Regions from separate parts of the Mesorhizobium sp. M0184 genome, predicted to be linked through region 1. Evidence: predicted binding sites of a transcription regulator. Region 1 holds the regulator's gene; each other region holds the start of a gene.
What was found. Region 1 encodes LexA, which represses DNA repair genes until DNA is damaged. Its sites were predicted from a motif close to TGTTCNNNNTGTGTTCNG; they were not measured.

Region 1 (10,359 bases):
CGGCCTCAAGGCCCCGGATACATTCTTCAAGGCGGTCGCGCTCTATCGCGGCGAAGATCGCACCATCGACTACCTGACCTTGCCGAAATCGCTTGTCGAGCCGATAGAAGCGCCGTCCGACAGCGCGCTTTCGGCCTATTTCGAGGAAAACAAGAAAACCTACGCTGCGCCCGAATACCGCAAGTTCTTCTATGTCAGGCTCGAACCGGAAGACATCATGGATTTGAGCGCGGTGACCGACCAACAGGCCAGCGACGACTACAATAAGAACAAGGCGCGCTACACCACGCCGGAGATGCGCACCATCGAGCAGCTTGTGTTCAAGACACCTGATGCCGCAAAGGCGGCGCTCGATTCGCTCAGGACCGGCGCGACCTTCGACAAGATCGTCGCTGCCGAAGGCAAGACGCCGGCCGACACGCTGCTCGGCACGCTGGCCAAGGACAAGATCGCCGACAAGGCGGTCGCCGACGCTGCTTTCAAGCTCAACGTCAATGAGGTCAGCCCGGTCGTACAAGGAGCATTTGGTCCCGTTCTGCTGCGCGTCACCGAGATCAAGCCCGAAGTGGTGAAGCCGCTGGCCGAAGTATCCGAGCAGATCCGCAAGGACCTGGCACTGGGCGAGGCAAGCCGCATCTTGCTGGACGTGCACGACAATTACGAGGATACGCGCGCCTCGGGCAGTTCGCTCGCCGAGGCAGCCGCCAAATTGAAGCTGAAGGTCGTCACCATCGATGCCATCGACCGCACCGGCCAACGGCCGGATGGAAGCATCGTCAAAGACCTGCCGGAATCGCCGGCACTCATCAAGGCGGTGTTCGAATCCGAACCCGGAACCGACAATGAAGGCCTCACCACCGCCGATAACGGCTTCGTCTTCTACGACGTGAGCGCGATCACGCCTGCCCGCGACCGCACATTGGACGAAGTCCACCAGAAGGTCGTGGCCGACTGGACCGCGGCGGAGACCACCAAACGGCTCACCGCAAAAGCACAGGAGCTCGAGAAGCGTCTCAAGGCTGGCGCCACGCTCGAGGTGATCGCCGGTGAGCTCAAGCTCGAAAAGCAGACCAAGCGCGGCGTCAAACGCGATGCTGACGACGTCGATTTCGGCAAGGAAGGCGCCGCCGCGATGTTCGGCGTCGGCGAAGGCGGCACCGGGCTGATCCCCTCGCCCACGGGCGACGGACAGATCCTGTTCAAGGTTGCCGAGGTATTCGAGCCCGCCGGGGCCGACGCCAGCTCAGTACCCGAGGACGCACAGAAGTCCTTCACATCCGGCATGTCCGACGACCTGCTCGACCAGTTGGTAGCGCAGTTGCAGACGCAATATGACGTCCGCATCGATCAGACGGCCGTAACCCAAGCCCTGGCCAGATGAGCGCGCTGAAGATCCACATCGCCAAGGTCGCCGCCGGCAGCGCTCTTTCTTTCGAGGAGGCGCGCGAGGCCTTCGACATTATCATGTCGGGCGATGCTACCCCCGGCCAGATCGGCGGCTTCTTGATGGCATTGCGCGTGCGCGGTGAGACCGTCAGCGAGATCGCCGGCGCCGTCGCCACCATGCGCGCCAAGATGCTGCGTGTCGAAGCCCCCGAGGGCGCCATCGACATTGTCGGCACCGGCGGCGACAATTCGCACAGCGTTAACATTTCGACCGCATCCGCTTTCGTCATCGCCGGCAGCGGCGTGCCCGTCGCCAAGCACGGCAATCGCGGACTGTCCTCGCTGACCGGCGCCGCCGATGTGCTGATCGCATTGGGCGTCAAGATCGACATCCCTCCGGAGACGATCGGCCGCTGCATCCACGAGGCCGGCGTTGGCTTCATGTTCGCGCCGGCGCATCACCCGGCGATGAAGCATGTCGGCCCGACCCGGGTCGAGCTCGGAACCCGCACCATCTTCAACCTGCTGGGCCCGCTTTCCAATCCGGCGAGTGTCAGACGGCAGATGGTCGGCGTGTTCCTGCCCGAATGGATCATGCCGGTGGCAGAAACGTTGAAGGAACTTGGTGCCGACCATGCCTGGATCGTCCATGGCGACGGCTATGACGAGATCACCACCACCGGCGAGACACTTGTCGCCGAACTGGCCGGCGGCGAGATCCGCAGCTTTACGCTGACCCCGGAAGCCGTCGGACTGAAGCGGCACAGCAAGGACGAGTTGCGCGGCGGCGACGCCGCCCACAACGCCCAGGCACTGCGCGACATGCTGGGCGGCGCAGCCGGCGCCTTTCGCGATACGGTGCTGATGAATGCCGGCGCCGGGCTGGTGGTGGCCGGCAAAGCGACGACCCTCGCCGACGGCATGGTAACGGCGGCGCAGGCCATCGACAGCGGCCGCTCGCTGAAAGTGCTCGACAGGCTGATCGAGATTTCGAACGGTTAAAACCATGTCCGACATCCTGCGCAAGATCGAGGCTTACAAGCGCGACGAGATCACGGCGGCCAAGGCGCGCGTGCCGCTCGCCGAGATCAAGGCACGGGCGACGGATGCCGACGCGCCGCGCGGCTTTCTTTCCGCCCTTGAAGCAAAGCGCAAATCCGGCAGGTTCGCGCTGATTGCCGAAATCAAGAAGGCTAGCCCATCCAAAGGCCTGATCCGCGCCGATTTCGATCCGCCGACGCTGGCCAGGGCCTATGCGAAGGGCGGTGCCGCCTGCCTTTCGGTGCTGACCGACGCACCCTCCTTCCAAGGCGCGCCCGAATTCCTCACCACTGCGCGCGCTGTCGTCGAGCTGCCTGCATTGCGCAAGGATTTCCTGTTCGACCCCTATCAGGTCTACGAGGCCAGGGCATGGGGCGCCGATGCCATCCTGATCATCATGGCCAGCGTCGACGACGCGTTGGCAAGAGAACTCGAAGCGACAGCGTTCGGGCTCGGCATGGACGCGCTGGTCGAAGTGCATGACGAGGCTGAAATGGAACGCGCGCTGCAGCTGTCGTCGCGGCTGATCGGAATCAACAACCGCAATCTCCGGACCTTCGAAACCAGCCTACAGACCTCGGAGCGGCTGGTAGCGATGGTGCAGGCCGACCGCCATCTGGTCAGCGAGAGCGGTATCTTTTCGCACGACGATTGCCGCCGGCTGGAGCAGAGCGGCATTGCGACTTTCCTGGTCGGCGAGAGCCTGATGCGCCAGCAGGACGTGGCCGCGGCAACGCGCATGCTGTTGACGGGCAAGGCGCCGGCAGAGGTAGTTTGAGGATGGCGGCCACCCTCACCCATCTTGGCGCGCAGGGCGAAGCCAACATGGTCGATGTCGGCGACAAGGCTGAGACGGTGCGCACGGCAGTCGCAGAAGGTTTTGTCGCGATGCGGCCCGAGACGCTGGACATGATCCTCGCCGGCGACGCCAAGAAGGGCGACGTGCTGGGCACCGCGCGCATTGCCGGCATCATGGCGGCCAAGAAGACGCATGAACTGATCCCGCTTTGCCATCCGCTGCTGCTAACCAGGATATCTGTCGATATCGAGGCGGACGCCGCGCTGCCCGGCCTGAAGGTGACAGCATTGACCCGCGTCACCGGCAAGACCGGCGTTGAGATGGAGGCTCTGAGTGCCGTCTCGGTCGCTTGCCTGACCATCTACGACATGGCCAAGGCGGTCGACCGCGCCATGGTCATCTCCGGCATCAGGCTGGTTGAAAAGACCGGCGGCAAATCCGGCGACTACAAGATCACCGGAGACGGGGCCACCGAGGCAGGCCGATAATGGCGCTGGTCCCAGTTGCCGAGGCGCTCGAGCGCCTGCTGGACGGCGCAGCAGCGCTGCCGGGCGAACGCGTCGCACTGCTGGATGCCGCCGACCGCGTGCTGGCGGAGCCGGTTGTGGCGCTCCGCACCCAGCCGCCGTTCAACGCCTCCGCCATGGACGGCTATGCCGTGCGGGCGGCCGATATCGCGTCCGTACCGGCAAAGCTTTCGGTGGTCGGCATGGCGCCGGCCGGACGCGGCTTTGCCGGAACGGTGCAGCAGCGGCAGGCCGTGCGCATCTTTACCGGCGCGCCGCTTCCCGAAGGCGCCGACACTATCGTCATCCAGGAGAACGTCCGCGATCTCGGTGGCGGCAGCGTCGAAGTGACGGAACCGACGGTGCAGGGGCGCAACATCCGCCGCCTCGGGCTCGATTTCGCCAAGAGCGATGTCCTGCTGCCCAAAGGCCGCCTGCTCGACCCGGCGGCCTTGTCGCTGGCGGCATCGGCCAATCACCCCGAGGTGCGCGTGGTCAAACGGCCGCTGGTCGCCATCATCGCCACCGGCGACGAATTGCTGCCGCCGGGCAGCGATCTTGGCCCCGACCAGATCATCTCCTCCAACGCCTATGGTGTCGCCGCTGCCGCACAGTCGGTCGGTGCGCGCGCGCTCGACCTTGGCATCGCGCCGGACCGCAGGGAGGCGATCGCTGCGCTGGTTGAAAAAGCCGTGAAGGCTGGCGCGAACGTCATCGTCACGCTGGGCGGTGCCTCGGTCGGTGACCACGACTTCGTTCATGACGTGCTGACCGGGCAAGGCATGACGCTCGATTTCTGGAAGATCGCCATGCGGCCGGGCAAGCCACTGATGTTCGGGCGGCTGGGAGACATTCGCTGCATCGGCCTGCCCGGCAATCCGGTGGCAAGCCTGGTCTGCACTCAGCTCTTCCTGAAGCCGCTGCTGGCGCGGCTCGGCGGCCGCGCCTTTCAGCAGGATATACGTCGGGCACGGCTCGGTGCTGCCATGCCGGCCAACGATCTCAGGCAAGATTATGTGCGGGCTGTTGTCATAGATGACGCCGGTACGCTCGTGGCGACGCCGTTCGGCATCCAGGACTCCTCGATGCTGAAAATGCTGGCCGATGCCAACGGGCTGATCGTTCGCGCGCCGTTCTCACCTGCCGCAGCGGCGGGCTCCCCCTGCGACGTGCTGATGTTACGCTGAACCTGCCTCACTCCGAGATCAAGGTCCGGGTCAGCGGATGGTCTGGATCGGCCAAACCGTCGATGATGTTGAAATGATGCCGGTCAGGCTCGACCACCGAGCTGGTCGCGGTACCCAGGCCGATCCAGATGTTGGCCAGCAACGCGCTCTGACGCAGGAATTCGGCGCGCTCGCCGCCGCCGGCCCAGCAGGTCAGGCGGGCCTTGTCCATCGGGCGCAGCAGCACCGGGCTTTCGGCCTGCGCCTCGGCCTCATCGATCGCGATCGTCTCGTTCATGCCGGTGCGCATGATCGGGCGCAAATCATGCACCCCCGAGATCGACACCACGTGACGAACGCGCCGGACCACTTCGGGCGCCAGCGGCGTCGTGGCCGTAACCATCCGGCTAACAAGATGGCCGCCGGCCGAGTGTCCGGTCAGCATCAGCGGCCCTGGGACCATCGCCGCCGCCTTGCCGATCGCCGCGCCGACTTCCTTGACGATGCCGCCAATGCGTATCTGCGGACAGAGCGTGTAGGACGGCATCGCCACCGCATAGCCGCGATCAACAGGGCCAGCGGCAAGATGCGACCAGAAATTCTTGTCGAATTCCATCCAGTAGCCGCCATGAACGAACACCACGAGTCCCTTGGGCTTGATGGCCGGCAGGAAAAGATCGAGCCGGTTGCGTGGGTTGTCGCCATAGGCCATGTCGAGCCGCGCCCTGCCCTCGGTCGAAAGCACGTCGCGGAAAACCCGCGCGGGCTCGGTCCAGGCCGCCGGCCAGCGATCGCTGCCGGCTATGTTGGCGCCGTTGGCATAGGCGTTGTCCCAATCGGCAATGTGACGTTCGAACACCCTGCGCCCTCCCTGGCAATATGGCCTTGCAACGTAGCCGTGAGCATCGCGCGGCGCGTCGTCGCCAGCCTCACGATTCCAGCTCTCGCATCAATCTCAAGTGACAGCTGCTTTGATTGCGAAGCGCGCATCCTTCCACGCACCGGTGCGGAGGATATCCTCAAGCACTTTGACGGCCTGCCAGACATCGGCATAGCTGACATAGAGCGGGGTGAAGCCGAAGCGCATGGTCGATGGCGCGCGAAAATCGCCGATCACGCCACGTTCGATCAGCGCGCGCATGACCTGGTAGCCATGCTCATGCATGAATGAAATCTGGCTGCCGCGTTTTTCCCCATCGCGCGTGCTTTCGAGCGTGAGCCCGTAAGTGCCGCACTTTGCCTCGACAAGCTCGATGAACAGATCCGCCAGCGCGATGCTCTTCTTGCGCACCGCCGTCATGTCGACATCGTTCCAGATGTCGAGCGCGCCCTTCAGCGTGCGCATCGACAGGACCGGCTGGGTGCCGCACAGAAACCGGCGGATGCCGGTGCCGGCCGCATAGCCTGGCTCGAAGGCGAAGGGCCGTGCATGGCCCCACCAGCCGGTGAGCGGCTGCTGGATGTCGGAAAGATGCCGCTCAGCCGCATAGATGAAGGCAGGCGCGCCCGGGCCGCCATTCAGATATTTGTAGGTGCAGCCAACGGCAAAATCGGCGTTTGCCTTGTCGAGCTCGACTGACATCGCGCCGGCGGTGTGGCAGAGATCCCAGACGATCATCGCCCCGGCTTCCTGAGCCCTGCGCGTCAGCGCCGGCATGTCGCGCAGTTCGCCCGACTTGTAGTTGACGTGGTTGACCAGCACCACGGCGGTGCGTTCGTCGATCAGCTCTTCGATGGTCGGCGCGTCGACCCCCGAGAGGCGCAGCAGCGTATCTTTTCGCGTCGAAACCACACCCTCAGCCATGTACAGGTCCGTCGGAAAACTATCGCCCTCGGCGACGATGACCTGCCGCTCCGGTCGCATGGCCATGGCGGCGTGCAGCAGCTTGTAGATGTTGACCGATGTCGTGTCGCAGACCACCGTCTGGCCGGCCGCGGCACCGATCAGGCGCCCGAGCTGGTCGCCAAGTTCAAGCGGCATGTTGAACCAGCCGGCCGTGTTCCATGCGCGGATGAGATCATGCGACCATTCTTCGGTCGCGGCCTTGTGCAGTTCATCGAAAGCGGCACGTGAAGCAGCTCCTAGCGAATTGCCGTCGAGATAGATCACTCCTTGCGGCAACACGAAGCGGTCGCGCATCGCGCGCAGCGGATCTGCGGCATCCATCGCCTTTATGGCGGCGAGATCGGGAATTCCTGTCATGATTTGCCTGCTCCCCCCAAAAGTTCAACGCAACGCCGGACACGCATCGACTGTTCTTCCATCACCTGGTTGCGCGCAGCAAGGCTCCACCGGCGAGAAGCAGCCTGACCAGGCGACTGGAAACCAGGAGTTAACCCGAGGTTGGCGTTTTGAGTTCGTTTCGTTCACGGTGCATTGACCGAACCGCGCAGTCGATACGGGTTCAATTCCGTGCCCTTTGCCGACTGACGGCCGATGCCAGTGCTGCCTTCTGGGAAGCCAGAAGGCGCAAACGAAAGCAGAATCAAGGGGATGACGCTCGCGACGGTGAAAATGCGGCATTCCGGTAGGGGCGTGGTTTGTTTCCCAAGCCTTAACGCATTCATTAAACTTTAAACAGTTGCGGAACACAACTGGAACAGATAGTGTTTGTTCTGGGTTTGTTTTTCTGATTCTGTTGGGGGTCGCTATGCTGACACGCAAACAACACGAACTGCTTATGTTCATCCACGAAAGGTTGAAGGAAAGCGGTATCCCGCCTTCCTTCGACGAGATGAAGGAAGCGCTCGACCTGGCTTCCAAATCCGGAATCCACCGGCTGATTACGGCGCTGGAGGAGCGCGGCTTCATTCGCCGTTTGCCCAACCGGGCCCGTGCGCTGGAGGTGCTGCGCCTGCCTGACTCGATCGCCCCCGGCCTCAATGCGGCACGCAAGTTCTCGCCGAGTGTCATCCAGGGCAGTCTTGGGCAAGGCGGTCCTCGGCAAGGCAAGCCGACATCGTCGCGCGTGCCCGCAGCCGGAAATGACGACGATGTCGTCGCCGCCGTTTCGATCCCGGTGATGGGCCGCATCGCCGCCGGTGTGCCGATCGACGCCATCCAGCACCAGACGCATTCGATTTCGGTGCCGCCGGATATGATCATGGGCGGCGAGCATTATGCGCTCGAGGTCAAAGGCGATTCGATGATCGAGGCCGGCATTTTCGACGGCGACACGGTGATCATCCGCAATGCCGATACGGCGAGCCCCGGTGAGATCGTGGTGGCACTGGTCGACGAGGAGGAAGCGACGCTGAAGCGGTTCCGCCGCAAGGGCGCCTCGATCGCCCTGGAAGCCGCCAATCCGGCCTACGAGACGCGCATCTTCGGACCAGACAGGGTCAAGGTGCAAGGCAAGCTCGTCGGACTGATCCGCCGCTACTGAGCTCCGCCCTTGGCGCCGGCTTTGGGGTTGTCGGCCCTGCGGTATGGCGGCAGGCCTCGTGCCGCGCGTGAAAATTTCCGCTGCACGTGCCAGGGCCGGTATGATTTTTCGACCGCGAAACGGATTTCGGCGCGCGTTGCCGCTTGTGGATCGAAGTAGACGGCGGCACTTCCCGCGTGCGCCAGTTGCCGTTTGGTGACGACGAGGACCAGCCGGTCGTAGTAGCAGGGGTTATGGGCGGTGGCGTCGTCGATGACGATCAAGCTGGCAAAGGCGCAGGCTGGCCGCGCAGTATCGCGGTCCTTGGCTTGCGCGATGATCGCGCCGGATGGATGCCTGGCAAGGCAGAGGCCATCCGTGCAAATGAACGGCATGCCCGGCGGTAGGTCGGCCGGATCGGCAATGTCGAATTGCGGGTCGTTCTTTCCAGGTGTTTCCGGCGCGACGATAGCCTCGGATGTGAGCGCGCGTTTCCAGTTGTCGATGGTGAACTCATTCGGGCGTGCCCGGTTGACCGCGAGTTCACCGCTGCCGATCGGCAGCGCGACCAGCCGTGCGTCCTCCGAGACCAATACGTCGGGTATGCGTGTCTGCGTTGTCGTCAGCAAGCCGGCGAGCGCAAAAGGAAGTGCCGCCAGCCGCAACCAGGTCGTCGCCATGCTGGCAATGACGAGGGCGATCGTCACCAGAAGGACGGATCTCAGCGAAATCAGCCCGACCGCATCGATCGGCGAGCGCTCCGAGATCCACCCGGACAGGGCGATCATCGCCGTCAGCCCCTTGCCCATGACATAGAGGAAAGGGCCATCCGCACCGAACGGCATCGCCAGCGCGCTGAGAACGGCGAAGGGCATGACGACCAGTGAGACGATGGGCATGATGGCCAGATTGGCGAACAGGCTGAGCGGCGCCACGCGCTGGAAATGCCATATGGCGAAAAGCGCTGTGGCGCTCCCTGCAATGATCGAGGTCATCGCCAGACCGCACATGCCCAGCAGGACCTTTCGAGTGGCAAAGCGTTGCGGCGACAGCCGCGGCGGCGGCGTGGTGGCCCTGCCGGCGCGGTAATCGGACCAGCCTGCATAGGCGCCGACAAGGGCCGCCGTCGCGGCGAAGGACATCTGGAAACTCGGACCGACCACCTCGTGCGGCGACACCAGGATGACCGCGATGGCCGAGATCGCCAGGTTGCGCATGGTGAGCGCGGCCCGGTCGAACAGCACGGCGATAAGCATCACCGCCAGCATGATGAAGCTGCGTTCGGCCGCCACGACAATGCCGGAAAAGACGAGGTAGGCCGCAATCGAAAGAAGCGCGGCGGCCGCGGCATATTTCTTGACCGGCCGTCGCGATGAGAAATCGGGAAACAGCGCAAAGGCACCCCGCAGCAGCGCCATGATGGTGCCGGCGACCAACGCCATATGCAGCCCCGAGATGGAGATGATGTGGTAGATGCCGGTGCGCCGCATCGCTTCGTTGATCTCCTCGGGAATGCCGGCGCGCACGCCGACGATCAACGCAGCAGCAATCTCGCCCTCGGCACCGCCGATGCGGCTGCGGATATGGTCGGCGATGGATTCGCGCGCGTCTTCGATCGCGGAAGAAAGCTGCGCGGCAAGCGGCATGCTGCCCGACGACACGACTTTCGGATTGCCGAGAAAAAAGCCGCTGCCGCCGATACCGGCGAAATAGCTGTCGAAGGAGAAATCATAGCTGTCGGGCCGCACCGGGCCGGTCGGCGGCAGCAGCCGCACATAGCCGGTGATCTCGGAACCGGCGGTCAGCTCAGCCGGTATCTTCATCGCCGAAACGCGGACCCGTTCCGGCATGTAGCGCAGTGTCGGCCTGGCGGTTGAGATCACATCGATTGTCAGCCTGATGCGGCCGCTCGCCATGGGCTCGTACGATACGACGCGACCCGTCAGCCGCGTCGAGATTTCGGAACCGAGCATATGCGTTCCGACACGCCATGTCTCGAACTTGGCGGCAAGTACGCCAAGCGCGCAGAGCAGTGCCACCATGAAGCACAGGCGCGTCCTGGGCCATGACCGCGAGACGACGGCACAAAGGGCCGC
Region 2 (10,359 bases), on a different contig from region 1:
GGTCCACACCGCGTAAGCGGTGCCGACCGGCAACGCCTTCAGCGCCAGGCCGAGCAAGGTTAGGCTGACGATCATCGAGGCTACCGTCAGGACGGTCGGCAGCGGCTTCGAGAATCCGTCGGTGTATTTGAGGCCGATCGCCCAGCCGATCTCGAACAGTCCGGCGAACAACAGGAAGATCCACGACATCGGAACGCTCCGTTTCGATGGCTTCCGGCCGATTTCTTGAAAAGCGCAAAAATTGCCTTTGCCGCATCCATAGGGGATGCGCGTGAGCTTAGTGAACAATCATACCGGCCGCGTTTGCGGCCGGTCGAGATAAGCCGAAACGGTAGCTGCGGCCCTACTTGTCCTTCAGCTTCATCGCCTTCACCGGCGGTGCCTTCAGGGCCGGCGCCGGAGCCGGTTTCTTCGCGTCCTTCTTCGGCTTGCGGGCCTCCTTGCCTGCCTTCATCGCACCCTTAGCCATGATTCGTTCCTCCAGTTGATGTCTGGCGAAGTGAAACAAGAGAAAACGCTCGACTGCAAGAGGCCGCTGCCGTGCAGTCGCCCTGGCCGATGGCTGTCAACTGGTTTCTAATTCCCTCGTAAACCGCAGCGGTCCGTGCCATGGTCTTCTTCGCACTGCAGCATCAGCCCTTGCGTTTCGCCGGCTGATGATCAGGCAGGCCGGTCAGGACGACAATGCGGATCCACATCGGTTGCCAGATGAGCTTCGACTTCCCGCAGGAAACACCGCTGATCGCGATGCTAAACGTCCATTATTCGCGCGCATCCGATCTTGAGCGGCCGGACTTCCTGACGTCGAACCCGCCGGTGCCGATCGAAAGCTACCGCGACAGTTTCGGCAATTGGTGCAACCGTTTCGTTGCGCCGGCCGGGCGCTTTGCGTTCGGCACGGACGCGGTGATCCGCGACCCCGGCTCCTTCGAGACGCGCGAGCTGACGGCGTGGCAGCACGAGGTGCGCGATCTGCCGTCGGAGACGCTGCTGTTCCTGCTGCCCAGCCGTTATTGCGAGAGCGACGTGCTGTCGAATGAAGCGTGGCGGCTGTTCGGCAACACCCCGCTCGGCATTCCGCGCGTCCAGGCGGTCTGCGACTTCGTCCATAACCACATCGTCTTCAACTATTTCAATGCACGGCCGACGCGCACCGCCGCCGAGGCCTATCGCGAGCAGAGTGGTGTATGCCGCGACTTTGCTCACCTCGCTGTTGCCTTCTGCCGCGCCCTGAACATTCCGACCCGCTACTGCACCGGCTATATCAGTGATATCGGCCTGCCAAAGCCGTGGTCGGACATGGATTTCGCCGCTTGGATGGAGGTCTATCTCGGCGGCCGCTGGCATGCGTTCGACCCGCGCAATAACGCGCCGCGCATCGGCCGCATCCTGATTGCCTCCGGACGCGATGCCGCCGATGTGCCGCTGACCCACATTTTTGGGCCGGGCGCGCTGGCTGGCTTCAAGGTCTGGACGGACGAGGTCGTCGAATAGCCCCGCGCCGCCCTTTTGAACAACTGACCTTGTGAACAACTGGGCACTTCGGGCGTTGTGGGGACTGTGGAGCGTGGGCGGGCGCTCCGCCAATCTCGGTGCATCAACCAAGGCAGCACACCATGGCGGCGCATGGCGGGTCGAAAAAAGTGATCTATGCGGCGCTCGCCGGAAATCTTGCGATCGCACTGACCAAATTTGCCGCTGCCTTGTTCACGGGCAGCTCGGCAATGCTCTCGGAAGGCGTCCACTCGCTCGTCGATACCGGCAATGGCAGCCTGCTGCTTTACGGCATGCACCGTGCCGCGCGCCCGGCCGACCGCACGCATCCGCTCGGCCATGGCCGCGAGCTGTACTTCTGGAGCTTCATCGTCGCGCTCCTCGTCTTTGCACTGGGCGCCGGCATATCGTTCTACGAAGGCGTGACGCACATCATGGCGCCGGAGCCGATCGCCAACGCCAAGGTGAACTACGCTGTCCTCGGCCTTTCCTTCCTCTTCGAAGGCACCTCTTGGCTGGTGGCGCTGAAGGAATTCCGCCACCAAAAAGGCAGCCACGGCTGGCTCGAGGCGGTGCAGCTCAGCAAGGATCCGAGTGTCTACACCGTACTCTTCGAGGACAGCGCGGCACTTCTCGGCCTCGTTGTCGCCTTCGCCGGCATATTGGCGGCGGAACTGCTGGACATGCCGAAGCTCGACGGCGCCGCGTCGATCGGCATCGCGCTCATCCTGGGCGGGACCGCGATCTTCCTGGCGCGCGAAAGCAAGAGCCTGCTGCTCGGCGAGCCGGCCTCGCCCGAGGTGCAAACAGAGGTGCTGGCCATCGTCCAGCAGGACCCGGCGGTGCAACGGGCAAATGGCGTGCTGACGCTGCATATGGGTCCGCAGGAGATCGTCGCCGCTTTGAGCATCGAGTTCGAGGATCATTTGTCGGCGCCGGAGATAGAGACCTGTGTCGAGCGCCTCGAGACGCGGCTGAAAGCGGAGATGCCGGAGGTGACGCGGCTGTTCGTCAAGCCGCAGACCACCGGCACCTGGGAACGCCGGAGCAAGGCCTTGGCGGCGTCCGGAGGGGAACCGGCCTGAGGAAAATGGCTGCGCCATCGGGCAGTCCCGGTTATGATTGCGGGCAAAAGCTCCAGGAGGAACGAAGATGAAAATCGACGGCGCGTGTCATTGTGGCGCTATCACTTACGAGGCCGAAGTCGATCCGGAAAAGACCACCATTTGTCACTGCATCGATTGTCAGAAGCTAACCGGAACGGCCTTTCGCGTCACCGTGCCGGCGTCCGAGGACAATTACAGGATCACCAAGGGCACGCCGAAGATCTACATCAAGACCGGTTCGAGCGGCGCCAAGCGCGCCCAGGCATTTTGCGGTGAGTGCGGCTCGCATCTCTACGCCACGTCGGCGGGCGAGGGACCGAAGGTTTACGGTATCAGGGTCGGCACGGCACGGCAGCGCGAGCAACTGGTGCCGAGAAAGCAGATCTGGCACCGCTCGGCGCTGCATTGGCTGCCGGAATTCGAAGGCACAACCATCATCGAGGAGCAGTAGCGCCAGACCCGGGCGAAGCCTCCGGTTCCGGCGCAGCTCTCAATCGTCGCCTTCGACGACCCTTAGCCTCAACTGCCCGGTTTTCGAATCGGCGACGCGCGGGCTGCTTTCCGCTTTTGCTCCGCTGCCATTCGAACCAGCGGTGTCCTCCGCCGGCTGCACGCCAAACTCCAGCGCCTCGATCTTTTGTCCGCGCCTGGTCACCTTCGATGTCGAGACCAGAATGTCGTCGATATCCTTGGCCGATTGGCCGAAATGCGTCTGCAATTTGCGCACCCGCTCGTCGAGCCGGGAGACGTCTTCCATCAGCCGGATAACCTCGCCCTGGATCAGGTGTGCCTGCTCGCGCATGCGGGCATCCTTGAGGATCGCCTGGATGACCTGGATCGACAGCATCAAAAGCGATGGCGAGACGATGACGATCCGTGAGCGATGCGCCTTCTGGACAACGGCCTCGAAATTCTCGTGGATTTCGGCGAACACCGATTCCGAAGGCACGAACATGAAGGCGGTGTCCTGCGTCTCGCCCTGGATCAGGTATTTTTCGGAAATATCGCGGACATGCACCTCGATGTCGCGGCGGAAAGCCTGTGCGGCGGTCTTCTGCAGTTCGGCGCCTTCGGCGGCCCGGATGGCATTCCAGGCCTCGAGCGGAAACTTTGCATCGATGGCAAGCGACGGTGCGCCGTTCGGCATCTTCACCAGGCAGTCGGGCCGGCTGCCATTCGACAAGGTCGCCTGGAATTCATAGGCGCCGTGCGGCAATCCGTCGGCGACGATGGCTTCCATACGCGACTGGCCGAAGGCGCCGCGCGTCTGCTTGTTGGAAAGGATCGCCTGCAATTGCACGACCTGGCCGGCCAGCGACTGGATGTTGCCTTGCGCGATATCGATGACCGCCAGCCGTTCCTGCAGCTTGGCGAGGCTCTCATGCGTCGATCTCGTCTGCTCGGTCATGGTCTGGCCCAGGCGGCCGGTCATGGCATCGAGGCGCTGGCCGATCGACTGTGTCAGTTCCGCCTGGCGCGCCCCGAACACTTCGGCGATGGCGCCCATGCGGCCCTGCATTTCCGCTTGGGATTGCAGAATGCCGGCCATCCGCGCCTCGGCGTCGCGGGCACGGTCGGCGGCTTCCGCGGCCGCTGCCGCACGCGCCTTGGCCGATCGCCACAGCGCAATGACCAACGCCACGAACAGACCGAGGAACAGCATTGCACCGAAACCCAGGACATGGCCGAGGGTGAGCGTGGTGGCGCCGAGGCGGGCGACAGGTTCGGACAGGATGGTGGCCAGTTCGTTCATGCCGACAGCATAGATGATTCGGAACGTCGGCACAGATCAAAACGTGAACGGCCCGGAGGCGCCCCGGTTGACGCTTTTCCTGCGACGTCTTAGGTGAGACGCCATGTCGATCAAGCCGCTTATCATCCTTCCCGATCCCGTCCTGCGTCAGGTTTCAAAACCGGTCGAGCGTGTCGACGGGGATTTGCGCAAACTGGCCGGCGACATGCTGGACACCATGTATGACGCGCCCGGCATCGGCCTCGCAGCGATCCAGGTTGGCGAACCCTTGCGCATGCTGGTGATCGACCTGGCCAAAGAGGACGAGACGCCGGCTCCGCACGTCTTCATCAATCCCGAAATCCTTGAAAGCTCCGACCAGCGTTCGGTCTATGAGGAAGGCTGCCTGTCGATCCCCGATTACTATGCCGAAGTCGAGCGCCCCGCCGCGGTGCGGGTGAAATATCTCGATCGCGACGGCAAGCTGCAGGAGATCGAGGCCGAGGGGCTGATGGCGACCTGCCTGCAGCATGAAATCGACCACCTCAACGGCGTGCTGTTCATCGATTACATCTCCAAGCTGAAGCGCGACATGGTGGTCAAGAAGTTCAAGAAGCTCGCCAGGGACAAGGCGCCGGGCAAGATGGTGGGGTAGGCGTCGACGAATGCCCCTGCGTGTCATCTTCATGGGTACGCCCGAATTCTCCGTGCCGACGCTGCGGGCGATTGCCGAGGCCGGGCACGGGTTGACGGCCGTCTACACGCAGCCGCCGCGCGCCGGCGGCCGGCGCGGGCTCGAACTGACGCCGTCGCCGGTGCAGCGCGAGGCGGAGCGGCTTGGCATCGAGGTGCGGTCGCCGGTGTCGCTGAAGAGCGAGGCGGAGCAGGAGGCGTTCCGCGCCTTGCGTGCCGATGTCGCCGTGGTTGTCGCCTACGGATTGCTTCTGCCCAAACCTATTCTCGAGGCACCGCGGCTCGGTTGCCTCAACGGTCACGCATCGCTATTGCCGCGCTGGCGCGGCGCTGCCCCTGTCCAGCGCGCTATCATGGCCGGCGATACCGAAACGGGCATGATGGTGATGCGGATGGAGGAAGGCCTCGACACCGGCCCCGTGGCAATGGTTGAAAAATGTCCCATTGGACCCGACATGACGGCCGGCGATCTGCACGACCGGCTGATGGTCCTCGGTGCTGCGCTGATGGTGCAAGCGCTCGAACGGCTGGAGCGGAATACGCTGACATTTACCACGCAGGCGGAGGTGGGGGTGACCTACGCCAAGAAAATCGATAAATCGGAGACTCGCATAGACTGGCTGCGACCTGCCGGCGACGTGCACAACCAGATTCGCGGCCTGTCGCCCTTTCCCGGTGCATGGTGTGAGGCCGAAATCGGCGGCCGCGTGGAACGGCTGAAACTGCTTCGCTCGACGCTCTCGCAAGGCGCCGGCGAACCGGGAGGAATTCTCGATGACCGACTGACGGTCGCCTGCGGGTCAGGCGCGATCAGGCTGGTCGAAGTTCAACGTGCGGGCGGAAGGCCCATTGCCGCGCAGGAGTTTCTGCGCGGGGCCAAGCTCGAAAAAGGAATGAAATTGTCATGAGCATGATGTCCATACGCGCGGCGACGCCGCGGGACCGCGAGGCGATCCGCCTTGTCGAAGAACACGCATTCGGCCAGCAGACGGAGGCCGGACTGGTCGACGCGCTGGTCACCGGCGGTGATGCCGTCGTCGAACTGGTGGCGGACGAAGACGGGCAAGTGGTCGGCCATATCCTGTTTTCACGGCTTTTCGTGCAGAATGGCGGCAAGAGCTTCCCGGCGGTGGCTTTGGCTCCTTTGGCGGTCGAGCCGTCGTTCCACGGCACCGGCATCGGCGGTGCCCTGGTACGCGAGGCTCATATCCGCCTGAAGGCTGCTGGCGAGACGCTCGCCGTGGTGCTCGGCGATCCGGCCTATTATGGCCGTTTCGGCTACAGCCGTGCCCGTGCCGCGAAATTCGACAGCGACTATCAGGGCGAAGCCCTGCAGGCGCTTGCCTGGGGCGAGGCGCCGGAGACCGGCAGGCTGGTCTACGCCTCGGCCTTCGGCTCAGCCCTCGCCGCCTGATTTCGCCTCGATCCGGGAATGCCGCGTTTTCGCCTCGACATCGAATATGACGGCAGTCTCTTCGCCGGCTGGCAGCGCCAGGCCAACCAGCCTTCGGTGCAGCAGGCGATCGAGCAGGCGATCGAGAAGTTCTGTGGTGAGCAGGTTTCGCTGCGCGCCGCCGGCCGCACCGATGCCGGCGTCCATGCGACCGCTCAGGTGGCGCATGTCGATCTGATCAAGGCATGGCCCGGCGACAAGGTGCGCGACGCCGTCAACGCGCATCTGCAGGCGGCCAAGGTGCGCATCGCCATCCTGAAGGCCGCCGTCGTGCCGGATGGCTTCGATGCGCGTTTCTCGGCAATCGGCCGCCACTACGTCTACCGCATCGTCAATCGCCGCGCGCCGGCGGCGCTCGACAAGGGCAAGATCTGGTGGGTACCGAAGCAGCTCGATGCCGGTGCCATGCACGAAGCGGCAAAGGTGCTGCTTGGCCGGCATGATTTCACCACCTTCCGCTCGACCCAGTGCCAAGCCACCAGCCCCGTCCGCACGCTCGACCGGCTGGATGTCAGCCGCACCGGCGATTTCATCGAAGTCCGCGCTTCGGCGCGGTCCTTCCTTCACAACCAGGTGCGCTCGATGGTCGGCTCGCTCAAACGTGTCGGCGAAGGCGGCTGGACTGTTGCCGACCTCAAGGCGGCGCTTGAGGCGCGCGACCGTGCGGCCTGCGGTCAGGTGGCGCCGCCCGACGGGCTGTTTCTCGTCGGCGTCGATTATCCGACGCCTGGCTGATCCGGAACGCTGATCCCGAGCAGCGCCTGCAGTCCGAACAGGACGATCAGCGACGCCACGAACATGCCGGCAAAAACGGCGCTGCCGGCGGCCGCTCCCCTGCCGATCGCAACGTTGGTCATCCGCCAGGTCAAGACCATCGACAGCGCGAACAACAGCAGCGACACGAGTCCGGAGACTTCGTTGGCCGACGTCAGGAAAAGCCGGATCAACGCCGATGGCAGCATCATCCAGGCGATGATCGCCGAGGCCCAATTGCTGGCCACGACATAATGGACGAAACGGCCGCCGACGCCGACCCGCGGCGCCACCAGGGCGAGGCCTATGAGCGGCAGCACCCAGGCGCCGATATCGACGGTTGCCAGGCGGATCAACATGCTGAAACGGCCGACGAATGCGTTGGGATCGCCGATCTCGTTGGCAATACCGACCCAGCCGACGATCAGTGCCGGCGCCGCGACGACGATGGCAAAAAAGGAGTTCCAGAATCCGTCCGCCGAAAGGTCGAGCAGGCGAAATCCGTCGGCCTTGCCGAGCATCAGCCGCCAGGCACCGGCAAGCGAAGCGTAGGTTTCATCCGCTGAAAGCATCACTAGGATATGTCCTGCGCAAACCAGTCTTCAACGAAGCGCAGATAAATCTGCGTCAGCGTCTCGAGGTCGGCAATCGCCACGCGTTCGTCGACCATGTGCATGGTCTTGCCGACCAGTCCGAATTCGACCACCGGACAATAATCCTTTATGAAGCGGGCATCGGAGGTGCCGCCGGAGGTGGAGAGCGCCGGCTTCCTGCCGGTCACCGCCTTGATCGAGCCGCCAAGCGTCTCGATCAACCTGTCGTCGCGTGTCAGGAAAACGTGGCTCGGTCCGTCGCGCCAGACGATCTCGTAGTCGACCGGCGTCTTCTTGCCGGCGCGGTATTTCTTGCGTTTCGCCGCCCGGTCGAGGCGGTTGTGGATCTCGGCCTGGATCGTCTCTGCGGTCCATGTGTCGTTGAAGCGAATATTAAAGGTAGCCGCCGCCTTCGCCGGGATGACGTTGGTGGCAGGATTGCCGACATCGATAGAGGTCACCTCAAGATTGGTCGGCTGGAAATCCCTTGTTCCGTTGTCGAAGACGGGGTGAAGCAAGGCGTCGACCAGCGTCACCAGGCCGCGCACCGGGTTGTCGGCTAGCTGCGGATAGGCGGCGTGGCCCTGGCGGCCGTTGACGACGACCGTGCCCGATAGAGAGCCGCGCCGGCCGATCTTGATCATATCGCCGAGCGCGTCGGGATTGGTCGGCTCGCCGACGATCGAGGCATCCCATTTCTCGCCCTTGGCGGCCGCCCATTCGAGCAGTTTCGTCGTGCCGTTGATCGCCGGCCCTTCCTCGTCGCCGGTTATCAGCAGCGAGACCGACCCCTTCGGGCCGCCCTTCTGCGCGATATGTCGCGCTACCGCCGCGACGAAACAAGCAATGCCGCCCTTCATGTCGACCGCGCCGCGGCCGAACATCTCGCCATTGGCGATCTCGGCGCCAAAGGGTGGGTGCGTCCAGGCTGTTTCATCGCCCACCGGCACGACATCGGTATGGCCGGCAAACATCATATGCGGGCCGTTGCCGGAACGCCGCGCGTAAAGGTTCTCTATGTCAGGTGTGCCGGATTCGGAAAACACCGGGCGCTCGACGGCAAAGCCGAGCGGCTTCAACATTTCTTCCAGCGCGCTCAGCGCACCGCCTTCGGCGGGCGTCACGGAAGCGCAGCGGATGAGAGCAGCCAGATTTCTGGTCGGATCGGTAGGCAGTGTCATGGGCAAAAGCGATAGTCGAAAGCGCAAGGCCTGTCACGGCCAGACATAAGGGCCAGCCATGCCGCCGACATTATGGTTTTCATGCCGTATAATTGCGGCAAGGCCTCTCGACCAGGACAGGGCCATCGCATGATCACGCATGGCAGGACGATCGTAATCGCCGGTGCCGGCAGTATCGGATGCTACGCCGGCGGCTGCCTGATACTTGCCGGGCGAAAGGTGGTTCTGCTGGCGCGGCCTCGCATCGAGAAGGCGCTGCAAAAAGGTGGATTGCGCATCACCGACCGTGATGGCCGCGACCGATCCGTCAAGCCGGAGGCATTGTCGGTCACCGCCGATCCGGCCGCGGCATTCCCCGGTGCCGATGTCATCCTGGCAACGGTCAAGAGCGGCGCGACGCAGGACATGGCCGGGCTTATTGCGGCCCATGCCCGACCGGATGCAGTGGTACTCAGTCTGCAGAACGGCGTCGACAATGCCGATAAATTGCGAGCCCATCTCACCGCCCGGCGGGTGCTCGCGGGCATGGTGCCGTTCAACGTGGTCCAATCGCCGGAGGGCGAATTGCCGCTTCGCCTGCACCGCGCCAGCGGCGGCAAGGTGATGATCGAACAGGGCGCGACAGGCCTTGACGAACTGCTCGACGTCGAGGGCTTTGCCGTCGCCACGCATGGTGACATCGAAGCGGTGCTATGGGGCAAGCTGCTGCTCAACCTCAACAACGCGCTGGTGGCGCTTTCCGGCCTGCCGCTGGCGGCAGAGCTTGCCGATCGCCGCTGGCGGCTGATCCTGGCCGGCCAGATCGACGAAGCATTGGCGGCAATGATGGCGGCAGGCATCGAACCCGCTCGCATCGCCGGCCTGCGTCCCGCGCTGCTGCCGAAAGTGCTTCGCCTGCCCGACTGGCTGTTCAAGTTCTTGGCGCGGCGGATGCTTGCCATCGACCCTGCCGCGCGTTCGTCGATGTGGGATGACCTTCAGCGCCGCCGGCCGACGGAGATCGGCGAACTGCAAGGCGCGGTCCTGCGTTTGGCCGAAAACGCCGGCACGCCGGCACCTTTGCTGAAGCGCGTGACGGCACTGGTGCGCGCGGCCGAGCAGGAGAGAAGCGGATCGCCCTGCCTGTCGCCGGAAGCCGTCGCTGCGACCGTCAGATGGTAGCCCGCACAGGCGCCCAGTAACGGCCCTTGCCGGTGCGCTTGGCTTCGTAGAGCGCATGGTCGGAACAGGTGAGCAGGATTTCCGGATCGCCGCCGTCGGCGGGTGCGAAGGCGCTGCCGACGCTCAAGCCGACATGGATGGCGGAACCGACCCCGAGGTCGAAAGGCACCGAGACCTTTTCGATGGCCCGCTT
Region 3 (10,359 bases), on a different contig from region 1:
CGAGCTGATCGTCGAGCAGTACAACCCGCCCAAGACGCTGTCCTTCAACCGCTACGCCATCAAGAACGTCTTCCGCGTCATCCCGCTCAAGGAACTGCTGGGGTATTGAGGGCCTGTTGCCTTCTCCCCTTAGGGGAGAAGGTGGATCGGCGCACAGCGCCGAGCCGGATGAGGGGTGCTGGAAGGAATGCGGCGGAGGAAATGTAGAAGCGATTTTTAAGCACTTACGCCATCAAGGTAGCGATCCGTCCAACACCCCTCATCCGACCGAGCTTCGCTCGGCCACCTTCTCCCACAAGGGGAGAAGGGAAGAGCAGCACGCCCGCCCCCTCAAGCCCGCCTCGACTGCAGCTCTCGACCGTTGAGCAGGCGCGCCTCGGCGCGGGTCCGTTGCCGGTCGTCGATGAAGGCGGCCTGGATCGAGACGGCGGCGCCCGGCAGGCCGTCAGCCCGGCAGGCCTTGCAGATCAGGCGCCCCGAAAGTGCGGCCAGCGGTGTCTCCGGCATCACCCCATGCCGCTTGAGCTCGGCCGGTTTCCACCACCTGTTGCGGCCGCAATCGATGCATTCGACGGCAATCGAGACAACATCGGCGATCGTCGCTTCCTTGCCTGCCAATGCCATAGCCATCCCCATCATTGTTCCTGCTTTGTTCACATCATTATCGGTTTTTGGAGCGGAGTCGAGTCGGTTCCGCTTGCACCAACGTGAAAGTTTCACTTGTTCGATTATTTGAGTTATGCTTATACATGGTGCGGACTGGAATCGGCGCGAGCCACAGAACCGCGCCCGCTCCGTCCGCCGGCAGCAAGGGAGTGACGATGGACCCAGCCCAGTTCGCCCATGCCTGCGGCTATAGCGGCGACAGCCCGGCCATGTTTGCCGCTTTCGCGGCCATCCGCCAGGACGGCATCCGCAAGGCACGCCAGGGTCATCGCCAGCGCAAGGCGGCGATCGACCGGATGAAGCCGAGCCGCGCTTTGTTCCTGGCGGCGATCCGCCCGGCGCAGTCAGCCGAGGAGGCACTCGAGGATGCCGCCCGCTTCCTGTCGATGTTCCGCAACATGCCGCACTGGCGACAGGAAAGGCGCGCCGCCGACCTCACCCGCGCCAGGCAGCAGCGCCTCTTCGCCCGCTTCTTCCGCCGCTACGGCCACCGCCTCTGGGCGCTCGAGGCGGCGTAAGCCCGAGCGGAGCGCCCAGCCAGCCGATCAAAGCTGCTGGCTGCGAGCGAAAATGCGGCCGTAGCTGGCATCGTCGATCTCTGCGAAGTGGTGGGAGCGCAGGAAATGCTGCAGCCGGGGATTCGGTGTGGCGCAGGTGGCGGCATGAACATTCCAACGGATCAGCTTGAATTGCCGATCGATGGCATAGGCCCGGACAAGCCTCCACAAGACGAGCAGGACGCCTTCGCCACCGCCGTCGATATGGGCAAAATTGACCAGAAGCGTGCCGCCATTGCGATTGAATTCGGCCAGGACGGTGGCGCTGCTGCCCATGGCGAAGGAGATCGGCCGGCCGAAGGCCAGCAACGCATCCTGGTCCGCGCGCGACAGCGCCCTCAACGTCTCCAGGGAGACACCCTCGATTTCGATCCGCATTGAAGGGTTGACCCTCGCTAAGTTGCTCGCCTCGCCCATTGCCCTAGTCTGCTTGCCAGAAAGACAGCTGATAATCCTCCAGGTCTCTGGAGTCTGAAGCGAAAAAATCGACGACAAACCTTCGGTCCGCAAACTGCCATTGCAGTTTTGCCTCATAAATCTCCTTGAGAACCGAGCCGAGAAACACGAGCTTGTCGCGAGAGATGTCGGCGGCGCCGAAGGCGTGAATGTCGGCAATGTGCAGGTGGTTCATAACCGCTTCCACGGACTGTCGTGTGGCGTTGGGGTCTCGTTCAAAGCTTCGCAGGCCTTCCTCGCTAAACCCTTCCATCAAAACGTAGCGTTCGAACGTCACGAATTTCGGCCAGAAAATGGTGCTGTATCCCACAGCAAGCGCAAATCGGCCCTCGCACCCGACCCAGCTTTGTAGATCGATGCCGGACCCATTGTTCCAGGCTGCCAATTCAGCCTTCATGCTGGCTGGAACATCCATATCGTAGCCTCCCGATCTCGCCTGTCATAGGTCTTTCAACGGCTGCTTTCCAGTAGACCGGCAAAGTTGCATCCCTTCACGCTTGTAGTCCCCAAATCCGCGCCGTATGTCTCCACGCGATGAGCGAGATCAAGTTCCGTCGCGCGCAAGCGCCCGACCTGCCGGCAATTGTTGCAATGCTTGCCGACGACGTGCTCGGCGCGAACCGGGAAGACCCGTCCACGCCGCTTGCGCCATCCTATCTCGATGCCTTCAGCGCAATCGATACCGATCCCAACCAGTTGCTGGCCGTCGCCGTCAACGCCGGGCAAGTGGTCGGAACGCTGCAGCTCAGCTTCCTTCCAGGCATTTCGAGAAAAGGCGCCTGGCGCGGCCAGATCGAAGGCGTTCGCGTCGCCCAGCAATGGCGCTCTCGCGGCGTCGGCAAGCTGATGATCGAATGGGCGATTGAAACCTGCCGTTCGCGCAATTGCAGCTTCGTCCAGCTCACCACGGACAAAGGTCGACGGGAGGCGCACGCTTTTTACGAGCGCCTCGGCTTCACCGCCAGCCATCTCGGCTACAAGATGGCGCTGTAGGTCGCGGCGGTAGCCTTCGCGCTGCTTGACAATTCGTCAGCAATGTTCTCTTTATGTTCCATTAAAACCACTCTAGAAATGATGCGGCGTTCGAACCGCCGCGGGCGAACGGGCCGGATGGAAGCCAACATCCTCCACGCGGATCTGGATGCCTTCTATGCCTCGGTCGAACAGTTGCTCGACCCGGCCTTGCGCGGCAAGCCGATTGCCGTCGGCGGCGGGGTAGTGCTTGCCGCATCCTATGAAGCCAAGGCGTTCGGCGTGCGCGGCGGTATGCCGGGACGGCGGGCGCGGGAACTCTGCCCGCAACTCATCTTCGTCGGCGGCCATTTCAAGGACTATCAGCGGCTGGGCGATGCGGCAATCAAGGTGCTCGGCGATTTCACGCCGGTGGTCGAGCGGATTTCGATCGACGAGGCCTTTGCCGACGTCGCCGGCTGCACCCATTTGTTCGGCTCGCCGGCCGAGATCGCCGGCAAGATCCGCCGCCGCGTGCGGGCCGAGCTCGGCCTGCCGATCTCGGTCGGCGTAGCCCGCACCAAGCATCTGGCCAAGATCGCCTCACAGGTCGCAAAACCGGACGGGCTGGTGGTGGTCGATCCGCGCCACGAGCTGGAGTTCCTGCACCACCTGCCGGTCGAGCTGATGTGGGGCGTCGGCCCGGTCACCAGGCAGCGGCTGGCCGGCATCGGCGTCAACACCATCGGCGAGCTGGCGAAGACCAATGGTGCGGCGCTTGAGCGCCTGCTCGGGCCGGCGGCGGGAGAAAAACTCAACGCGCTGGCGTGGAACCGCGATCCGCGCAAGCTCGAGACGCAGCGCCGGGCGCGCTCGGCGGGTGCGCAGTCGGCGCTTGGCCGAAAACCGGCCGAGGAGCAGGTCTTCGTGCCCGCTTTGCTGCATCTGGCCGACAGGGTCGCCACAAGATTGCGGGCGAAATCCCGGCCCGGCCGCACGGTGACGGTTCGCGTCCGCTTTGCCGATTTGCGCTCGGTGACGCGCTCGATCACGCTCGACCAGCCGATATCGGCAACCGCCATGCTGGCCGAGATCGCCGAGGCGCTGGTGCGCAAGGTGCTCATCGACCATCCGCACGAAAAGACAATCTCGCTGCTGGCGATCGCCGTATCGCATCTGGAGCAGCATGCCGGGCTGCAACTGGAACTGCCGCTCGGGCTCGACGACGATCGCCGTCGCCCCGGCACCAGGCAGGGCGCGGCGCGCTGGACCGCCGACCGCGCCGTCGACAAGATCCGCGACCGCTTCGGCTGGGAGGCGGTCGGCTACGCCTCGGTCGCGCTCGGGCTACAGCGGTCGGTTCCCGACGCCTTTCGCGAACTGGCCGAAAAGGAATTGTGAGCCTCGATTACACTTTGGTTGCCAAGTCGCCGGAATGACGTTGAAGGCTGCGGACTTGTGAATTTATCTTCGGTCCAGTTGGTCGTGCACCGGTTTGGGCATCAGCCAGACAGGGTAGCACCCGCCCGCAAATCCTTCCGCACCTTCATTTCGAACGACAGGAGATCGGCATGGGACAGAACGCCGGATATTTCGCACTCATCGTTGCCGGACTGGTGACCAATGCAACGACGCTGGCCAAGCCGCTCAACCCGGACCGGGCGATTCCATCCCTGGGCGATATCAACTCGCCGCTGGCCAGCCCGCTATTCAAGCAGGTCAAGGCCGGGCCGCTGGAGATAAAGCTTGAGGAAACCACGCTTGCCGATGTCGAAAAAGCCTTCGGCGGAGCGATGCACGATGAAGGTGACGCCGGAGATTCACGCCACTGGCTTTGCTATGCCGGCCCCGACGCCGGCGGATCACCGTCGATCTTCTGGTTCGTATCCGGCGAGATGGGCGGCTCCGACCACGGTGTCCTGTCCGTCGCCCTGCAGCCGAACCCGGAAGGCAAGGTGCCGGAAGGATGCGCCAGCGCGCCTGCCAGCCTGACAGCTATTGAACTCGATACGCCCGGCGTCGGAGCGCCGCTGAGCGACGTGGCCGCGAAATTTGGCGCCGCCAAGCCCGATCGTTACGGCCATTTCGGCTTCGCCGCCTCTTATCCTCCTTCGTCTCCCGACCAGAAGGACGCCACGGTCACGCAGACACTCACCTACACAGCCGAGAACGGCAGGATAACCGGCGTGGCGGTGACGCAAGTCACCACCAATTAAGGTGTCCCCGCTCGGTTGGCGAATGGTTCACGTGTGAATGATCTGCCGCGCCCGAGCCAGGCGGCCTGGTTGCTGGCCACCTCGTTATGCAGATTGGTTCTGATGTGCCGCCCGGGCCCGCCCTCCACCTGCAAATGCGACATTCGAGGCGGCCCTGGTCGTCAGACCAAAAGCGTTGCGCCGCCCCAAGCGATCAGGGCGGTGCCGGCCGCCCGGCCAACCCACGGGCCGGCAGGAAACACCGGTTCGACGAGAACCCGCGAAGGTCCGGAAATGACCCAGAAGCGGGCGGTCGGCAGCGATCCGAGCAGCAACGATTTTGGCAGGACCGGAAATCGGCATGGAATGCTGCAATCATCATCATGTCCCGCCCAAGTTGTGGACAGTTCCTTCTCAAAGGCGCACTCTTAGCATGCGAAACGCGAGCTAGCGTTTCGTGCAACGCTTCACATGCTTGACTTGCGTCGGTGATTATCTGACCTACCCGGATACTTCCGGGTGGGCAGACCTCACATTGTGTCGCCTATCCGTGATCAGGCTACGGCCTAAGGCACGTTGCAGCCCGTTCCGGATCAACTGGGAGGTAAACAACATGCCTGATTTTCAGCGCAGAGAACTTCTTGTTCAAGGAAGCGCGGCTCTTGCCGCAATTGCTGCTCTCTATACCTCGCGCCGGGCTTACGCTTTTCCAACACGGCCGAACGAGGAAGTTATTCCATGGCTGGATCAGCCGACCGAAAATCCCGATCCGGCGGGTATCCAGAAGCAGCTTGTCTGGGAGGATTTGGATAGCTGGATAACGCCAAACGACAAATTCTTCAGCATCTCGCATTTCAACCGACCAACGATCGACGAGAAGACATGGTCGATGGAGATCGGAGGCCTGGTTAAAAAGCCCCTGGAGTTAACGCTCGCCGACATCAGGGCGCGACCGCGGCAGGAGGTCGTTTTCACAGTGGAATGCTCGGGCAACCACGGGTTTCCCTTTTTCACCGGCGGCATCGGCAATGCTCGCTGGGCAGGGACGCCGCTCGCCCCGATCCTCGAGGAAGCCGGCGTTCTGGAGAAGGGCATCGAGGTCGTCTTTTTCGGTACCGACACAGGCGAGATCCCGATACGCGACGTCAAGATGCAGCAGAACTTCGCTCGTAGCATGTCGCTCGCCGACGCGATGAACCCCGACAATCTCCTCTGCTATGAAATGAACGGGGCCGCCTTGCCGGCGCCCAATGGCTTCCCGGTACGGCTCATTGCGCCAGGCTGGTACGGGATCGCCAACGTCAAGTGGCTAAAGCGCATCGAGGTTCGCGATACGCGGTTCATGAGCCTTCTGATGGCCCGTGACTATGTCACCATCCGGGAGGAGGACCACAACGGCGAGACCGTATGGGCCGAGACGTCAGTCGGGCGAGCGCTGATAAAGTCCGCGCCCGCGAAGGTTACCCGGAAAGACTCAGATTACTCCATCATTGGAGCAGCCTGGGGGGCGCCGATCGACCGGGTCGAAGTGCAAATCGATCAAGGGCCTTGGGCACCAGCGACCATTGACCACAGTGAGGAGGCCGAACACGCTTGGAAAATATGGTCCCTGGCTTGGGCAAATCCCTCTCCTGGAGAACACACGGTGACCTCGCGCGCGGTCAGCACCACGGGACAAATTCAACCGGCGATGGACGATCCCTTGATAGCCAAGAAACACACATACTGGGAGAGCAATGGCCAGGTGACGCGCCGCGTGCGTATCGGCTAGAGGATTTTGCCGCCAAATGGAGTCATTTGGCGTCCGCATAAATGCGGCAAAACAGATAGTTAGAGCGAGTTACCGGTTCCAAGAGAACCGGAACCGCTCTAAGAACTTGCTGCCATGTGGCAATTGCGTTTGGGTCACCCAGGAGGAGGCTGCCTGATCGCCATTTCGCACTATTTCCAGCGCTCTCCTCACCCCTCCACGGCCCTGATCTCCGCGTCGACCAGGCACCACGGCGCGTAGCGGAAGTCGCGGATCTGGATGACCTGATCGTCCCGCCATTCGACCAGCATGAAGCCACGCACGGCGCCGTCGGCCGCTTGCGGGTGGCGGATCAGGATCGCCGGCCTGCCGTCGACGAAGCCGAGCGACAATGTCCAGTCGCTGATACGGTCGTAATTGCCGAAATAGGTCGACACCTCGGCCTTGCCGCGCAGGCGGACGCGGTTGACGACATCGAGCCGGACGTCCTCGGCGATCAGTGCCCTGACCGCGTCGAAGTCGCGCGCGTTGAACAGGTCGACATAGCGCCGTAGCCGGCGCTCGTCATCGGCGTCGAGCCTCGGCGCAAGCGCCTGTTCGGGCTGCAGCGCCAGCAGCTTGAGCTGCGCCCGCCCGCGATGCAGCGCGGCCTTGGTGGCGGCAAGCGTCGTGCCGGTCACCTCGCAGGTCTCATGCAGGCTGAGGCCGAGCACGTCGACCAGGATCACAGCGCTGCGCTGCGGCACCGAAAGCTGCATGAAGGAGCGCAGGCTAGTCTGGGCGGCGAGCCGGCTGTCGGCGCTGCCGGAGGGATCCTCGATGACGCTCATGTCGGCCTCGGTCATGCGCGACCTTTCCCGATTGCGCCGCCGCAGATGATCCTGCGCGGCATTGTGGGCGATGCGAAACAGCCATTGCTCCGGCCGTTCGACCATCGCACCGCCGTCGATCGCCTGCAGCGCCTTGATCAGCACCTCCTGGACGATGTCCTCGCCATCGATCACCGAGCCGGCCATGCGTGCGCAGTAGCGATGCAGCCTTGGCCGCAACCCGACGAGCATCACCTCCAAAGTCGCCCTGTTCATTTTCGGCGTAGCGTCCCATTTCTGCGCGAGCGGCATGGCAGGCGCTACCCGGCTTTCTGATCCGCCAGCATACGGTAATTGCCGATGACTTTGACAGCCGATCGCATTGCCGGGGTCGAACGGCGCTCGGCGTGGTTTTCCGTAAACGCCTTGAAAGCCGCAAGCCCGGTCAGCGCCGACGAATCACCGTCCTGGCCGACGATGTGGACGAACGAGCCGTCGTCCAGCTCGAGCACGAGATAACGCACCGTCGGCGGTGCCGCCTCGCCCAGCGCTTCGAACACTTTTTCGACCAGCGCGCGGTTATCTTCCAGGTCGGCTTGGTTCACACCGTATCGAATGAGCGCGTAGTTCATCGTCGTCTCCTGACTGGTTGGTATGAACGAAGGACGACCGGCTGCGCTGAAAAGATTCTCCTTGCCGAAGAATCTTTTCGGTTGCCCGCATCGTCTTTCCCGCGTGGGCGGCTGCGCGGCAGCCATCAAGCAGGAGAGACGATCATGCATATCCAGTTTGCCGAGCTTCCGGTGTTCGAGCAGGACCGCGCCAAGGCGTTCTACACCAGGCATCTCGCCTGCCAGGTCATGGCCGACCAGAAGATGGGTGATGGCGGCTGGCGCTGGATCGAGCTGGCATTTCCGCATGCCGTGACGAACCTGCATTTTGTCAGGCGCGCCGACGACGCACCCGGCGCGGAGCCGGTATTGGTGCTGGTCGACGAAAATGTCGGGGCAATGATCGCGGCCATGAAAGCGGGCGGCGTCGAGATCATCACCGAAGCGCATGAGGCGCCGTGGCAGCCGGGGCGCACGGTGGCGGAGTTTCGCGACAGCGAAGGCAACCGCATGGTCCTCGCCAGCCGATAAGGCACCGGAGCCCTCTGTCCGGCGGGGCGTCATACCTAAGTCCTACCTCCGGCCCGACCATCGGCCGTACTTCCTTCGTATTATTATTTCGTGACCTCTGCGCGCCGGAACCTTCCCTTGCATCGGGCGTTCGGGCGCTGTATCGCGATGCCTCATATTTAGGCAGGCGGAGGAAATACGAATAAGGGCGGGTGGCAAAACAAACATGGGCCGGGGAGGAGCATCTTACCATGTCGAACCGTAAAATCGGAATGTCCCACAGTTTGGGGCTGCGCGTCGCTGACCTCAAATCCAGAATGCAAAGTGCCCAGATTACCGAGCATGAGATCAAGACGTTTCAAAAGGTTGCCGCCATTATGGGCGGCGCCAAAGGCTCCCTGCGCCTCGATGCGGACGATCTGATCGCCGCGTCTTTCCTTGTCGATCCCTTGGAAGATCTCCCGCTCTCCAGTTGAAGGCGCCGAACGCAGGTCGAAATCCTATCGGGTTTGAACCTGCGATTGCCGCCGGCGGAGCATCCGCCAGCCCAAGCCGCATGCGAGGATGACGTTGGCCAGCGCCAAGCCGGAAAGCGCGGCCAACGTCCCGTGCGGGCCGAAGCGCTCCAGCAGCAATGCTCCGGCCGAGGGTGCCGCCGCCTGGGCGACCAGGCTCGGCATGGCGAGGCGGCCCATCAGCTTCGCATAGCCGTTCGAGCCGAACAGCGCGAGCGGCAACGTCCCCCGCGCGATGGATTCCAGGCCGATCCCTGCGCCGTAGAAGCCCAGCGCCAGCGGGATGATTGGCATGCCGGCCCAGAGCGTCGAAACGCCGATCGCCACAAACGTAACCGAGGCAAACTTGGTGAAAATCGGATGGTGGTAGCGCGCGATCATCATCTCGATCGCGCGGGCCGCCACCTGTGATGGACCAACCAGCACGCCGAGCCCGACGGCTGCGGCAAGCGCCATGCCGCTGCCTTGCAGGATTGTGAGCAGATGCACCGATAGTGTCGACGAGATCACCGCTGCGAGTGTCAGGGTCGCGGCCAGAACGATCACGATCGACGGATCGGCTTGGTTGTCGAGAATGGGTGCCGCCTTCTTCACTCCCGGTTTGACTGCCGGTTGCGGCGCCTCCCGGGGCAGGATCACCAGATAGAGCGGAAGCGCAATCACCAGCTGAAAGGCGGCGTAAACCAGGCAGGTGCCGCGCCAGCCGACCTCCCCCAGCAGCAAGGCTGAGATCGGCCAGCAGATGGTGCTCGCAAGGCCGCCGAACAGCGTCAGCATGGTGATGGCGGAGCGCGCGCCGTGGCCGTAGTGGCGGCCAAGCGTTGCGAAAGCGGCATCGTAGAGCCCCGCCCCCATGCCCAGGCCGATGACCAGCCAAGCCGCGATATAGGCCGCAAGATTAGGGGCAAGAGCCAGCCCGATCTGGCCGAGCCCGATGCATCCGGCGCTGAACGCCAGGACATTGCGGCCGCCATGCCGCTCGATCGACGACCCGACGCGCGGAGAGATCAATCCGGCCACAAGCAAGCCAAGAGACAGGCCGCCGACAACCCATGCCAGCGGCCAGCCGGTATCGGAGGAGACTGCCGGCGCGATGACCGCGGGAAGATAGTAGGAAGAACCCCACGCCATGATCTGCGTCAGGCCAAGCGCGGTGATGATCGCGCCGCGGCTGCGCAGGATGGCCGGCGAAGGCGGCGAAAGACTCATGCCGCGACGCTGCAGCCACAGCCGCCTTTGCCGACCGCCTTCGCCTTGGCGTCGGCGACACAGCACGCATCCACCGCTGCCGGCGCCGGACCGCCGCAGCACCCCTTGTCGGCCACGCCGATCCGCGGCA

Region 2: the regulator LexA is predicted to act here: its motif matches at 4,386-4,403, upstream of NKJ23_RS25020 (DNA recombination protein RmuC).
Region 3: the regulator LexA is predicted to act here: its motif matches at 2,716-2,733, upstream of dinB (DNA polymerase IV).

The regions. Positions count from the first base shown of each region.
Region 1 is NZ_JAMYSZ010000012.1:15,105-25,463, reverse strand. Features, by position in the region: gene NKJ23_RS16520 (SurA N-terminal domain-containing protein) at 1-1,381, shown strand, start outside; gene trpD (anthranilate phosphoribosyltransferase) at 1,378-2,388, shown strand; gene trpC (indole-3-glycerol phosphate synthase TrpC) at 2,393-3,205, shown strand; gene moaC (cyclic pyranopterin monophosphate synthase MoaC) at 3,208-3,714, shown strand; gene NKJ23_RS16500 (molybdopterin molybdotransferase MoeA) at 3,714-4,919, shown strand; gene NKJ23_RS16495 (hormone-sensitive lipase) at 4,927-5,757, opposite strand; gene kynU (kynureninase) at 5,854-7,101, opposite strand; gene lexA (transcriptional repressor LexA) at 7,550-8,284, shown strand; gene NKJ23_RS16480 (ComEC/Rec2 family competence protein) at 8,278-10,359, opposite strand, start outside.
Region 2 is NZ_JAMYSZ010000024.1:93,544-103,902, forward strand. Features, by position in the region: gene sugE (quaternary ammonium compound efflux SMR transporter SugE) at 1-189, opposite strand, end outside; gene NKJ23_RS25000 (hypothetical protein) at 344-469, opposite strand; gene NKJ23_RS25005 (transglutaminase-like domain-containing protein) at 685-1,494, shown strand; gene NKJ23_RS25010 (cation diffusion facilitator family transporter) at 1,617-2,579, shown strand; gene NKJ23_RS25015 (GFA family protein) at 2,647-3,051, shown strand; gene NKJ23_RS25020 (DNA recombination protein RmuC) at 3,091-4,353, opposite strand; gene def (peptide deformylase) at 4,457-4,987, shown strand; gene fmt (methionyl-tRNA formyltransferase) at 5,004-5,933, shown strand; gene NKJ23_RS25035 (GNAT family N-acetyltransferase) at 5,930-6,439, shown strand; gene truA (tRNA pseudouridine(38-40) synthase TruA) at 6,458-7,213, shown strand; gene NKJ23_RS25045 (hypothetical protein) at 7,195-7,803, opposite strand; gene dapE (succinyl-diaminopimelate desuccinylase) at 7,806-9,005, opposite strand; gene NKJ23_RS25055 (2-dehydropantoate 2-reductase) at 9,135-10,166, shown strand; gene NKJ23_RS25060 (GGDEF domain-containing protein) at 10,156-10,359, opposite strand, start outside.
Region 3 is NZ_JAMYSZ010000003.1:112,737-123,095, forward strand. Features, by position in the region: gene NKJ23_RS05600 (XRE family transcriptional regulator) at 1-109, shown strand, start outside; gene NKJ23_RS05605 (hypothetical protein) at 331-630, opposite strand; gene NKJ23_RS05610 (hypothetical protein) at 822-1,184, shown strand; gene NKJ23_RS05615 (hypothetical protein) at 1,212-1,601, opposite strand; gene NKJ23_RS05620 (hypothetical protein) at 1,645-2,094, opposite strand; gene NKJ23_RS05625 (GNAT family N-acetyltransferase) at 2,214-2,672, shown strand; gene dinB (DNA polymerase IV) at 2,790-4,031, shown strand; gene NKJ23_RS05635 (hypothetical protein) at 4,202-4,846, shown strand; gene NKJ23_RS05640 (sulfite oxidase) at 5,439-6,596, shown strand; gene NKJ23_RS05645 (sigma-70 family RNA polymerase sigma factor) at 6,785-7,660, opposite strand; gene NKJ23_RS05650 (hypothetical protein) at 7,705-8,016, opposite strand; gene NKJ23_RS05655 (VOC family protein) at 8,161-8,526, shown strand; gene NKJ23_RS05660 (hypothetical protein) at 8,757-8,981, shown strand; gene NKJ23_RS05665 (MFS transporter) at 9,006-10,229, opposite strand; gene NKJ23_RS05670 (FAD-dependent oxidoreductase) at 10,226-10,359, opposite strand, start outside.